Regions from separate parts of the Shewanella amazonensis SB2B genome, predicted to be linked through region 1. Evidence: predicted binding sites of a transcription regulator. Region 1 holds the regulator's gene; each other region holds the start of a gene.
The links. Region 1 encodes MetJ, which represses methionine synthesis genes. Its sites were predicted from a motif close to TAGACGTCTAGACGTCTA; they were not measured.

Region 1 (4,641 bases):
CGGGGCACTGGCCTGAGAGCTGGTTGGAGCAACCAGAGTAAAATCGGTATGAGGCGCGTAGCTTGAGCGCACTGCCATGCTCACCTGGGTGTTGAACAGGGGCTGCAAAGTGCGGCTGTGTAACACAGGAGAACCCAAACGCGCCAGGCGGTCGGCCTCCGCCAGTGACATGCTCTTGAGCAGCTTGGCATCGTTTATCTTATTCGGGTCGGCGTTGAACACCCCTTCCACATCAGTCCAGATGGTGACCCGTTCGATATCTGCCAGACTGGCTATCAGGGTCGCGGAAAAGTCAGAGCCGTTACGCCCAAGCAACAGGGTTTCACCGGCCGGATTGGCGCAGATAAAGCCCGTGATAACAATGCGTTCGTTTTCATGTTCGGCCAGCATGGCAGCTACTTTTTCGCGGGACTCCTGCTCGCGAATATTGGGCACGGCGCCTTCATCTGCCACCAGTATGCTGCAGGCATCCACGTGGCTTGCCGCCACGCCGGATTCACGCAAGAGTGCCGCCATCAACCTGGCGGACCAACGCTCACCAAAGCTCACCACATGGCTGGTCTGATAATCGTTCAGAGTCGCCAATGACAGGAGACTGACCAGCTGAGCCTTGTCGGTCGACAGACGCTCACGCAGATAGCGAGCCTGCTCGGCACTGAGTAACTGTTCAATCAGGTTTTGCTGATAGCTAATCAGTACCTGTAACTCTTCCTGCCACAACTCACCGGCATCACGCAGCGAAAGCAGCTTATACAAAAAGTTGGTGGTTTTACCGGCGGCTGATACCACCACCAGATCGTCGCTGTGGCCCTGGGTCAACAGGATATGGGCCACGCGGCGGTAGCAATCGGCATCCGCCAAACTGGAGCCACCAAACTTATGCAAATGACAACGCGCCATCACTGACTCCTATTCAACAGGCTGCCACGGCAGCCAGGCCGGCTTGGATATCGGCCACTAAATCTTCTGCATCTTCAATCCCCACCGACAGTCGCAGCAGGGTGTCTTTAATTCCGGCCTCGGCGCGGGCTTCTGGCACCATGGCTCTGTGGGTCATGGTAGCGGGCACGGCAACCAGCGACTCAACACCTCCCAGGCTTTCGGCCACACTGAAGTGCTGTAATGCGTCGAGGAAAGCCACCAGTTCTTTTTCACCGCCCACCAGTTCAAAACTCAGCATAGCGCCAAAGCCTTTTTGTTGCCGTGCGGCTATGTCATGGCCTGGGTGGTCTGCAAGACCGGGGTAATACACCTTGCTCACCTGGGGGCTGTTCTTCAGCACGTCCACTATGCGCTGCGCATTGGATTGATGCTCACGTACCCGCACAGCCAGGGTACGGATACCACGAAGGGTAAGATAGCTGTCAAAGGCGCTGCCGGTCAGTCCCAGAGTATTGGACCACCAGTGCAGGGTTTCACCGAGCTCGGCATCCCTGGCAATCACGGCGCCGCCGACCACATCGCTGTGACCGTTAATGTATTTGGTGGTGGAGTGGATCACTATGTCGGCCCCCAAAAGCAGTGGCTGCTGCAAGATGGGCGACAGGAAGGTGTTGTCCACTACCACCAGAGCGCCAACTTCATGACTGGCGTCAGAGATGGCCTGAATGTCCACTACCCGCAGCAGCGGGTTGGATGGGGTTTCAAGCCACACCATGCGTGGCTTTTGGGCAATTACCGCCGCCAGCGCTGCATCATCTGTCTGGTCGACCACAGCCAGCTTAAAGGCACCTTTTTTGGCGAGGTTGGTAAAGAGACGATAGCTGCCGCCATAACAATCGTGGGGTACTACCAGAAGATCGTCCGGTCCCAGCAGGCTGGTCACCAACGTGATGGCAGCCATACCTGTGCATGTAATAATGCCGGTCGCACCCTGCTCCAGCTCGGCCAACGCCTCGCCCAGAATACAGCGGGTCGGGTTACCCGAGCGGCTATAGTCAAATTTGCGCGGATTCTTGTGGCCATCGAAGGAGTAATTGGTCGACAGATAAATGGGAGGAACCACGGCACCATGCTGGGTATCGCTCTCTATGCCCTGACGCACCGCGATGGTGGCTGCTTTGCGCTGTGTCATTTTGTACTCCTCCGATGTTACCGCACGGAAATAAAGATGTCTGGATGGCTAAATTTACCTAAGCACCGGCAACAGGTCAATAGGCATAAAGACGTTTAGACGTCTAAACGTAAGAAAATCTATTGATGTTTGGGGTGATTTCGCAGCAATAATTTGACTGTAGTTTGTAAGGGTTTAAAATCTGCTGCGAATTTTGGAATAAACAGGTGAGTCAATGACTGAGTGGAATGGCGATTACATCAGCCCCTATGCTGAGCACGGCAAAAAGAATGAGCAAGTGAAAAAGATCACCGTGTCTATTCCTTTAAAAGTGTTGAAGATCCTCACTGACGAGCGTACCCGTCGCCAGGTGAACAACCTTCGTCACGCCACCAACAGTGAACTGCTGTGTGAAGCCTTTTTGCATGCTTACACCGGCCAGCCACTGCCAAACGACGATGATCTGTCCAAGGACAAACCCGACTCCATCCCATCAGAGGCGAAAAAACTGATGGATGAGATGGGCATCGAATGGGAAGACATGGAATAACTCTCCCAGCTGTATATCACAAGGACCCGAACGGGTCCTTGTGTCGTTTTTGGAGTCGCTTTTGATGTTTCCCGACCTCATCACCCTGGGCCTTGCCCTGCTGATTATTTTCAGCGGTGCCCTGATTCAAAGCCTGATTGGCTTTGGTCTTGCCGTGGTGGCCAGCCCGCTCTTGTATCTGGTTGAACCCGAACTGGTGCCCGTGCCCGTTATTCTGATGGGCTTCTCCATCGCCCTGCTCACTTTGCTCAGAGAGCGCAGCGCCCTGGAGTTTGCCGGTCTTCAGTATGCCCTGCTTGGACGCATTCCGGGGGGTATTCTGGGTGCAAGTCTGCTGCTCATGGCACCTCAATCCATATTGGGGCTCGCCATAGCCGTGATTGTGGCGCTGGCCATGATGCTGAGCCTGATGAAAATCAGCGCGCCCATTAATCGCCTGACCCTGTTTATCGCTGGCACTGTGTCCGGTATCTTTGGCACCATAGCCGCCATTGGCGGCCCACCAATGGCGATTCTGCTGGCCGGTAAAGACCCCAATAAATTCCGCGCGGCCCTGTCGGCATTTTTTATTTTCAGCTCATTGATAGCCTTGAGTATCCTGGCCTTTGCCGGTTTGGTAACTGTGTCGCAGCTCCAATGGTCAGTCATCCTGTTGCCCGCGGTATTTTGCGGTTATTGGGTAGCAGGTCGCCTCCTTGGGCGGGTCGATAAGCAAAAAACCAGAGTCGCGACTCTGGTTCTTTGCTCAATCAGTGCTTTGGTGCTGGCGGCCAAGTCACTGGTGGTTTTGCTGGCAAGTTAATGCGGCAAAGGTGCTGCAGGCTTAAAAGTGATAGGAGCTTTGCAGCACGGCACCCACTGTGTCTTTATCTCCCCACATACCGGCCAAATCCAGCTTGAATCCTGAACCTATCTGAAAACCGGTACCGAAAGAATAGATATCGGCGGTCATGTCATTGAGATCCTGTCGGTAACCCAACCGCAGTGACAACCAATCCAGCGCATGCCATTCGGCTCCCAAGCGCCAATATTTGGTACCCTCAAGACCAACAAACTTCTCGTTATCCATTAAATCCAGGTCAGTACTCAGCTGCCAATTGCCACTTTGAAACGCGGCGCCAAAAGTGACCATGGGACCTGCCCGATAAATGGCACTGACCCCTTCTGACTCTACGGTATCCAGCTCACGCTCAATCAAATTCCGGCCCACCAGCCCCAGTGTCAATCCGTCCATGGGCATCATGGCAATACCGGCATCCAGGTTAAAGCCCGTATCATCGTTGCGATAATCGTCGCTGTCGAAATCACCGGCATCGAAATTGTTGGCACTGACCGCATAATTAAAGCTGTCGAGCCGCTGCAGTTTGGGAGTCAACCCCACGGTAACGGGCATATTGACTATGGATAACGGCAAGCTGACCGAAAGCGCCAACTCAGATGAAGCGCCGGCAATCACCCGCCCCTGGGAGGTTAAATCGTCCAGCGCCGGCGGAGCCTGTGGGTCGAGGGCTTCCAGAAGCTGGATGTCCGCATCGCTGATGTCCGCCAAGGCAATACCATCGAGGTAACTGCGGTAATAAATACCCCAGCTGATTCCTTTGGTGGGCATGGCAAAGCTGAACCCTATGCCTGCAGAGGCGTACGCGGTATTGCCATCCAGCCCACGTAAATCACCAAGCAAGGCCTGACGAAAGCTATCGATGGCATCCACATCCCCTCTGTCGATTGCGCCGTCCAGGCCGTCGTAATTATCTTCGAGGGTGTCGAACTTGTCGGTCATATTGTCCTGATCAGAGACCTCTGCACCAAGCACAGGAATAAGCAGTCCAAAGTCTCCTTCGGTATAACCGGGTAAAGACAGGAGCGCCGGGTTCATCCAGGGAGCCGCCTCCAAACTGGCCGACGCCACACCCGTGCCGCCCAGGGCGTCACTTCTGGCTTCAAACACATCCTGGGCAGCAAAGCTGTACGGACAGAGTATCAGCCCCAACGAGGCGGCGATGAGTTTCATCTTCATCCTGTTCTCCCTGATTTTTCT
Region 2 (4,641 bases), 460 kb from region 1:
TTTTAAAATTCCCCCAGTTGCATATGGTGAGAAGTGCCGAAATCAGCGCCTATTTGAGTCAGCACCTGAACCTGATTATTCCCATGGTGCTGACTTATACGTTGGTGGTTCTAATCCTCAAGGCCATGAGTCTGCTGTTGGTGCTGGGGATTTCTCCCATGGTGGATGCGGTGGGCGAATTCGGCCCGATGGGACAGTTAGTTTTCCGGGTGCTGTTGACACACATGCTCTGGTGTTTTGGGGTACATGGCGATAATGCCTTTTTGCTGCTGATTGGCGATGACAATGGTCTGCGATATCTGGCACCCAACCTGACCTTCAGCGAGTTTATGGATCTCTTTGTGCTGCTGGGTGGCAGTGGGGCCACCATCCCGCTGCTGATTGCCATTTTTTTGGAAAGCCGCGACGAGCAGAGCCGGCATCTGGCCAAAATTGCGGTGCCTTTCTCTGTTGTGAATATCAATGAAATCCTGATTTACGGCTTGCCCATAGTCTTTAACCTGCGCCTCGCTATCCCCTTTGTGTTGCTGCCCTGCCTGAATGTGCTTATTGCCTGGATGGCGATTTCAGCCGGTTTTTTGAGTTTTGATGGCAAACCCTTCCCCTGGGTGACGCCACTGTTTTTGAATGGCTGGATTGCATCGGGTGGTTTTACCGTGGTGGCGCTGCAGCTGTTTTTGGTAACGGTTGGCGTATTTATTTATCGGCCGTTTATTCGTAAGTACAGTGCCCTTGCCGATACCAATCAATATGATCGTGAGCTTATCAAACGCACTGAATTACAAACAGATATTGAACGTATGGCCGAGCGGCAGTATAGCCGCAATCAGTCTGAAACCCTCGCTGCCAGTCGCAATCTGGAGCGTACGGTTCGCGAAGTATTGAGTGGTGAGCTCCTGGTGCACTATCAGCCAAAGCTCAAGTTGCCGGGGCAGGAGGTGGTCGGTTTCGAGGCGCTTTTGAGGCTGAAGGATGCAGACGGCAATATAAAAGGGCCTTGGTTTATTGATAATTTTCAGCGGGCCGGTTACTCCCACGTGATAGACCGCTTTGTGATTAATACAGTGGCAGAGGATTTGAGGCGCTGGCAGGCAGCGGGCTTTTCGCCCAAGGTCAGTATTAACCTCGATCCGAACAACTTAAACGATGTGCTTATGCTCGACAGGCTGCGCACCACCCTGGGGGAATTTGCCCATCAGGTTGAAGTGGAAATCCTCGAGCGGGCATTTATGAGGGATCTGCAAGGCATTAACCGCGCCATCGCTCAACTTCAGGCATTGGGGTTCCGATTCTTGCTGGATGACTTCGGTACGGGATTTTCCAGTCTCAGTCTGCTGACCCAGATTACAGTGGATGGCATCAAGCTTGACCGGAGTATCCTCGGCAAAACCGATACTGATCAGGGCCGGGTGCTTTACCGGCAAATTTGCCAGCTGTGTAAATCGCTCGGGTTTCAGTTGGTTGCCGAGGGCGTTGAAACCCCATCGGAGGCGAGCTTTGTCGCTGATGCCGGTGTGGATTATGTTCAGGGCTGGTTGTATGCCAAGGCATTGCCTCAAGCCCGGGCAATGGAATATGCGCTTAATCATGGCAAAATAACCCCTAACGATTTGGACACCATCTGACACTATGCAATATATCCAACAGCTGTTAATGCCTTACCAACAACACGCGCTCAGCGCCTGGGACAGATTACGCCTGGGTTACAGTCTCTGTGTACATGAGGGTGTCGAGGTTAAGGCCTTTCGAGGTGGTCAGCCTGAGGCTTATTGGCTGCAAGTGCCCGAAGGTTACGTGCATTGCGGCACTATTCATTCGGTGGGGACGGCTTGGCAGTGGGACATCATGCCGGATGGCAATCTGGAGCTGCTAAAGTTGGAAGCCGTGCCTGAAAGCCAGTTGGGATTTCTATTGGTGCAGGCTGCGCACTTCGACCACTGCTATTAGTCTACCTCTGCGGCAAACTGACGATTGCTACAGGCAAAGGCCTGTCGGTGTGAGGTACCTTGAGGTGAGCCAGAGACAAAAAAACCGCCTTTCGGCGGTTTTTTATTGGGCAAGCGCCTGATTACAGACCTGAATCTGCGCGCAGTGCTTCGGCCTTGTTGGTTTGTTCCCAAGGGAACTCGTTACGACCAAAGTGACCGTAAGCGGCAGTGGCCTGATAGATAGGACGTGCCAGGTTCAGCATTTCGGTCAGGCCATATGGGCGCAGGTCGAAGTGCTGACGTACCAAGGCAATGAGCTTATCTTCTGGCAGTTTACCGGTACCGAAGGTCTCGATGCTGATAGAGGTTGGCTCGGCTACACCGATGGCGTAGGACACCTGGATTTCACAGCGGTCAGCCAGGCCAGCGGCCACGATGTTTTTGGCAACATAACGGGCGGCGTAGGCAGCAGAGCGGTCAACCTTGGATGGGTCTTTACCGGAGAAGGCGCCACCACCGTGACGGGCCATACCGCCGTAGGTGTCAACGATGATCTTGCGGCCAGTCAGACCACAGTCACCCATTGGGCCACCGATAACGAAACGACCGGTTGGGTTGATAAAGAACTTGGTGTCCTTGTTCAGCCACTGGGCAGGTACCACAGGCTTGATGATGGTTTCCATCACGCCTTCTACCAGATCAGACTGAGAGACAGAATCGCAGTGCTGGGTAGACAGTACGATGGCGTCAATACCCACAATCTTGCCTTCATCGTAGGCGAAGGTGACCTGAGACTTGGCGTCTGGGCGCAACCAGGACAGGGTGCCGTCTTTACGGACTTCTGACTGGCGCTTCACCAGCGCGTGGGCGTAGGTGATAGGCGCTGGCATCAGCACGTCGGTTTCGTTGCTGGCGTAGCCGAACATCAGGCCCTGGTCACCGGCACCCTGTTCACGTGGGTCAGCACGGTCAACACCCTGGTTGATATCAGGAGACTGCTTACCGATGGCACTCAGTACCGCGCAGGAATCGGCATCAAAGCCCATGTCTGAATGCACATAGCCGATTTCGCGTACGGTTTTACGGGTCAGTTCTTCGATATCGACCCAGGCAGAGGTAGTGATTTCGCCACCGACCATCACCATACCGGTTTTCACGTAGGTTTCGCACGCTACGCGGGCCTTGGGATCCTGCTCCAGGATTGCATCGAGCACAGCATCGGAAATCTGGTCTGCAATTTTATCGGGATGACCTTCTGAGACCGACTCAGAGGTAAACAAGTGTTTTGCCATGTTTAGAAAATCTCGACTTTTTAAGCGTTAAACGTGTAGAAGCATCTACATCTAGACGGCCATTTTAGTTGAAATTACGTTCACGATCATCCCCCGGATCAGAAAATTTAGTGCCAATTGTGACCAAGATAGGACTGGGGAAGGGGACTGTTTTATAGAGAAAATCAATTACTTTAACAAATTCATGGTGATAAAGGCCTGATGTGCAGTGGTTTGTTCCATGCGTTTTTGTCTGCGACCAGTGAAAGAAGCCCCCGATAGCGCCTCACTGGTTTTGCCAGCCGTCAATATGGAAATTTAAATTTGCGTCCACAAGCCCTGTTAAGGGAAAATATGTGCCCACAATTGCCCGAAAAGCCTCAATACAAGCAGGAGAGAGCATGTCTCGTAAAGAACTCGCCAACGCTATCCGCGCACTCAGCATGGACGCCGTTCAAAAGGCCAACTCCGGTCACCCCGGTGCCCCCATGGGGATGGCAGATATTGCCGAAGTCCTTTGGCGCGGTCATCTGAAGCACAACCCCACCAATCCACAGTGGGCCGATCGCGACCGTTTCATCCTCTCCAATGGCCACGGCTCCATGCTGCACTATTCGCTGCTGCACCTGGCCGGTTATGACCTGTCTATTGAAGACCTCAAGCAGTTCCGTCAGTTGCACTCACGCACCCCAGGTCACCCTGAGTACGGTTATGCCCCCGGTATCGAAACCACCACAGGCCCTCTGGGTCAGGGCATCACCAACGGCGTGGGTATGGCCATTGCTGAGAAAGTGCTGGCTGCCCAGTTTAACCGTGACGGTCACGACATCGTTGACCACTACACCTACGTGTTCATGGGCGATGGCTGCTTGATGGAAGGTATTTCCCACGAGGCTTGCTCTTTGGCAGGTACCCTGGGTCTGGGCAAACTGATTGCTTTCTGGGATGACAACGGCATCTCTATCGACGGTCACGTTGAAGGCTGGTTTACCGACGACACGCCAAAGCGTTTCGAATCTTACGGCTGGCATGTAATTGCCGGTGTTGACGGCCACGATGCCGACGCCATCGACGCGGCCATCAAGGCGGCCAAGGCCGACCCACGTCCAACCCTGATTTGCTGCAAAACCATCATTGGTTACGGCTCGCCAAACAAGTCCGGTTCACACGACTGCCACGGCGCGCCGCTGGGCGATGCTGAAATCGCTGCCGCCCGTGAATTCCTCGGCTGGAAACACGACCCATTCGTTATTCCTGCTGATATTTATGCCCAGTGGGATGCCAAAGAAGCCGGTATTGCCTCTGAGAAAGCCTGGGACGAAAAGTTTGCCGCCTACGCCGCTGCTTACCCAGAGCTGGCTGCTGAATACCAGCGCCGCGTGAAGGGTGAACTGCCTGCCAACTTCGCTACCGAAGCCCAGGCCTACATCGAGAAGCTGCAG
Region 3 (4,641 bases), 610 kb from region 1:
ATGGCAAGCCTCCTTAAGACGGGATGCAGCCTTAGACAGCCACCCCGATACTGTTACCTCAGTATAGTCTCTGATTTCAGCCGTAAGACTTAGCCCAGACGACGCCGCAGCTCACGGGTGGCGTCAACCATGTTACGAAGGGCTGGTTCTACCTCATCCCAGGTACGGGTCTTCAGGCCGCAGTCCGGATTGACCCACAGCTGCCTGAGCGGAATACGCCTGGCTGCCCTTTCCATCAGCGTCACCATGGCCCCAACATCTGGCGTGTTGGGCGAGTGGATATCGTACACACCCGGGCCAATTTCAGCAGGATACTCAAAGTCTTCAAAGGCTCGCAGCAGCTCCATGGCCGAGCGACTGGTCTCGATGGTGATAACATCGGCATCCATGGCGGCGATAGCAGCTATGGTGTCGTTAAATTCGCTATAGCACATGTGGGTGTGAATTTGGGTGTTATCCCGCACGCAGGCAGCGCTCAGCTTAAAGGAGTCCACCGCCCAGTCGAGATAGGCCTTCCAGTCACAACGGCGCAGCGGCAAACCTTCACGGAAGGCCGGCTCGTCAATCTGGATAATGGCGATACCTACCCTTTCAAGATCAGCGACTTCATCCCGTATGGCCAGCGCAATCTGCTTACAAAGCGTGTCGCGGCTGATATCTTCCCTGGCAAAAGACCAGTGCAGAATGGTCACAGGCCCCGTCAACATGCCTTTCACCGGCTTATCGGTGAGGCTCTGGGCATATTCAGCCCAGTCCAGTGTCATAGGTTTGGGACGCGACACATCACCGTAAATCAAAGGCGGTTTCACACAGCGACTGCCATAACTCTGCACCCAGCCATGTTTGGTAAAGCCGACACCCTCGAGCTGCTCGCCAAAGTATTCCACCATATCGTTACGCTCGGCCTCACCGTGTACCAGCACATCGATACCGAGTTTCAGTTGGCGGTCAATGGTATTGCGGCACACCTGTCTGAGCTGGTTGTCGTACTCAAGGGCGCTGATTTCACCTTTTCGAAAGCGGTTACGCAGGCCACGAATTGCCGGCGTCTGCGGGAAGGAGCCTATGGTAGTGGTTGGCAGCAGAGGCAACTTAAGTCGCTGTTGCTGCTGTTGCTGACGCTCTGGAAACGCGCTTTGACGTTCAAAATCTGCTTTGGTCAGTGCATCCAGTCTGGCGGCAACTGCAGCATCGGCGGCCTGAGCACGCGCAGTGCGGCGGGCCACGCACTCGGCGGCAATGGCAGCGGCGTCTGCGCCATTGGGCACGGTTAGCAGGGTATTGAGGCTTCTCAGCTCCAGCAGCTTTTGCCTGGCAAAAGCGAGCTGGCGCTTGAGCTCAGGCTTAAGTGCGGTTTCCACATCGAGGTCCACCGGTGTGTGCAGCAGCGAGCAGGAGGTGGCAAGCCACAGGCGATCGCCCAGTTCTCTGGCAACAGGTGCAATGCGCTCGGCAATCAAATCCAGATCTTCAGCCCAGACATTGCGGCCATTGATAAGGCCAAGACTCAGTACCTGCTGCTGCCCAAGCCTGGGAAGGAAAACCTCGAGCTGCTCCGGGGCAGAAACCAGATCCAGATGCAAACCCGCCACCGGCAGGGTCTGAATAATGTCGGCGTGGTGTGCCACAGAGCCGTAGTAAGTGGTCAGCAGCAGTTTAACCGACACACAGGTAAAAGCCTGGTATGCGGTGGCAAAGGCTGCCTGCCAGCTTTCATCCAGATCCAGCGCAAGAACAGGCTCTTCGATTTGTACCCAGCTCACGCCCTGGGCGGCAAAGCGGGCGAGCAGCTCAGCATAGGTAACCAGCAGCTGGGGCAGCAAGCTTAATTTGTCAAACTCACTGCCGTAGGCCTTCGACAAATACAGGAAAGACACGGGGCCCAGAATGCAGGGTTTGGGGTCATAGCCCAGCGCTTTCACTTCTTCGACCTCATCAAACAGCTGTGTCCAGGCGATGGAGAAGGTTTGGTTGGGGTGAAGTTCGGGCACTATGTAGTGATAGTTGGTGTTGAAATACTTGGTCATTTCTGCCGCCGCGGCCGCTTTGCCGCTTGGCGCACGGCCTCGGGCAACCCGGAACAGGGTATCCAGGTCGACCTTGTCGCCATCGCGGTGGCGCTCGGGAATGACATTCAGGGTGGCCGCCAGAGTCAGCACCTGATCGTAGTATGCAAAGTCCCCCACCGGCAAACGTTCCACGCCGGCATCAGCCTGCCACTGCCAGTGAGTCTGCCGCAGTGCCTTGGCCTGCGCCACCAGCTCATTCCGGGACAACTCTCCACGCCAGTATTGCTCGAGGGCGAACTTCAACTCACGGCGACGTCCTATCCGTGGAAAGCCAAGACTATTTAATTGCATATTGTATACCTTATTGGTTTAATATGAGCACATTTCAAAGAGGAACACCTGTTAAACAATTTTTAATAGGCGTCTGGACGTCTAGAAGTTTATTGTGGTAGTCTTCTGGCAAGCAAACGAATTGTGTTCACGGGCAACATGAACAAACTTCATGTGGAGTAGAGATGATAGAGCTAAGACACCTTCGAACCCTGATGGCACTGAAAGAGAGTGGCAGCCTGGCGGCCGCGGCCAAAAAGCGCTTTGTCACCCAGTCTGCTTTGTCTCATCAGATTAAAGAGCTGGAAACCCGCATCAATTCCCCCGTGTTCGTGAGAAAGAGCAAGCCCCTGTCTTTTACTCAGGAAGGCGCCCGACTGCTGAATCTGGCCGAAGAAATTCTGCCGCGAGTGATGGAAACCGAGTTTGTATTGAAGAAAGGTCTGGAGACCGACGCCCATTTGCTCAAGGTCGGTATTGAGTGTCACAGCTGCTTTCGCTGGCTGATGCCGGTTATAGAGACTTTCAGGGCTGAATATCCGGATGCGGACTTGGACTTATCGAGCCGTCACCTGTTCGACTCGCTGAACGCACTGGAGTCCGGTGAGCTGGACATTGTACTGACATCCGATCCCGTCCCCGGGCATCAGCTGGCTTATCAGCACCTGTTCGACTTTGAAGTTCGCCTGGTGGTGGCCAAAGAGCATCCGCTGGCGAGCAAGAGCCTGGTGCTGCCAAAGGATCTGGCGGGCTTGCCCATTATAAGCTACCCCGTACCCTTGGAACGCCTTGACCTGTTCCGCTTGTTTTTAGAGCCAGCCGGTATTGAGCCCGGTGTGCAAAAGAGCTGCGATCTGACCTCGGTCCTGTTTCAACGCATCGCCTGTCAGGATGGTATAGCCGCCCTGCCCAGTTGGTCCATCAGCGAGGCCCAGGGCCTTAGCCTCACCAGTTTGCGCCTCGGCGCTGAGGGCGTAAAACGCCCACTGTTTGGCGCCTATCGCCGTGGCAGTGCCAACTCCCGCCAACTGCAACGGTACCTTGAACTGGTGGCAGCAGAAGGTCTGGCTCGCCAATCACAGTAAGCTCGTCTTATACACGGCATGACTCAACAATCGCCCATATAAAAAACGCCTGCAACTGCAGGCGTTTTTTATATCCAACTCAGTAAATTACAGTGGATTGAGCAGCAAGCCGCGCATCGATAACACCCGGCGCAGCACGAGACCTGCCGAGTTGGGGTTGCGGGTCTGGCGCAGGTTGTGAGCAATCATAAACTCTTCTTTGAGCTCTTCGTCGAGGCCGAGTGAATCAAAGGCTTCCAGCGTCAGAGTTTGCTGTTGGGTATCTATGATTTGCTTGATGATGCCCAGGGGGAATGACTCATCCGATTCGGCATTGAGATACGCAAAGGCCGTCAGTGCGATCATCTGCCCAAACACACTGAAGAGCGCCAGAGTCTGAACCTCGTCCGGGTCAATGTTGTTGCTCACCAGATCTTTAAGGCTATCCACCGCCGATGCGGCAATGCTTTCTGTCAGGCGCCAATAACCCAATACCAGCTTTTTATAGGGCTGCGGCAGCTCATCGAGGCGTTCTTTCAAATAAAAGCTGAAGGCGTAGCGGTAGATGTTCACTTGCCCCAAACGGATAAGCGCATCCTTCAGGCTGCGGTTTTTACTGTTATGGGCGCCACCCACGTGCGCGGTGGTGCTTCGCCACAATAAGTGTGCCGCCAGTGCCGGATCGCTGGAGACAATATCCACCACATTACGCACATCACCATCGGCAAGGATGGCCTTCTTCAGTGGAATGAGAATTCCCCTGCGGCCTAATACCTGCTCTTCATTGGCGATGATCGCCCTGATTTGAGAAAAAACCTGATGCTCAAGCTCAGTCATGAAACTAACCTATTTTTGTCCGGGCAATCAAAAAGGGACTCAAGTTTGGCCTTAGCAATAAACCCGCCCTGGCTGCTATTACCGGGGAATTTACCCATAAAATCCTGCCCATGGTCAAGCTGATTTCCGTCCGTTTCAGCAATTTTCAGAAAGCGGCCTTAAAAGGCTCCACTCTCGCTCGCAAGCTGGTAAATTTCTTCCGCCAAAAGCTGATATCCGGCGTCATTTAAATGAACTGTGTCCGATTTCATGGCGCTTTGTGACAGGAGCTGCGGTAGCGTATCCTCAAGCAGTGGCAGGGAAAATTGCTCAGCCAGTTCCTGATACAAGGGTAAAGGGGATAAAAACACCTTTCGGTCTGGTACAGCAATCAAAAGCACAGGCACCTGCCTTCCCTGAGC

Region 2: the regulator MetJ is predicted to act here: its motif matches at 3,265-3,282, upstream of metK (methionine adenosyltransferase).
Region 3: the regulator MetJ is predicted to act here: its motif matches at 2,435-2,452, upstream of metE (5-methyltetrahydropteroyltriglutamate--homocysteine S-methyltransferase).

What each region holds. Positions count from the first base shown of each region.
Region 1 covers NC_008700.1:3,758,778-3,763,418, forward strand. The annotation lists gene SAMA_RS16520 (bifunctional aspartate kinase/homoserine dehydrogenase II) at 1-900, opposite strand, end outside; gene metB (cystathionine gamma-synthase) at 914-2,074, opposite strand; gene metJ (met regulon transcriptional regulator MetJ) at 2,289-2,603, shown strand; gene SAMA_RS16535 (sulfite exporter TauE/SafE family protein) at 2,668-3,405, shown strand; gene SAMA_RS16540 (conjugal transfer protein TraF) at 3,427-4,620, opposite strand.
Region 2 covers NC_008700.1:3,299,803-3,304,443, reverse strand. The annotation lists gene SAMA_RS14445 (EAL domain-containing protein) at 1-1,625, shown strand, start outside; gene SAMA_RS14440 (hypothetical protein) at 1,630-1,947, shown strand; gene metK (methionine adenosyltransferase) at 2,069-3,220, opposite strand; gene tkt (transketolase) at 3,601-4,641, shown strand, end outside.
Region 3 covers NC_008700.1:3,145,227-3,149,867, forward strand. The annotation lists gene SAMA_RS13760 (dodecin) at 1-2, opposite strand, end outside; gene metE (5-methyltetrahydropteroyltriglutamate--homocysteine S-methyltransferase) at 90-2,360, opposite strand; gene SAMA_RS13770 (LysR family transcriptional regulator) at 2,525-3,424, shown strand; gene SAMA_RS13775 (HDOD domain-containing protein) at 3,512-4,240, opposite strand; gene SAMA_RS13780 (GDSL-type esterase/lipase family protein) at 4,399-4,641, opposite strand, start outside.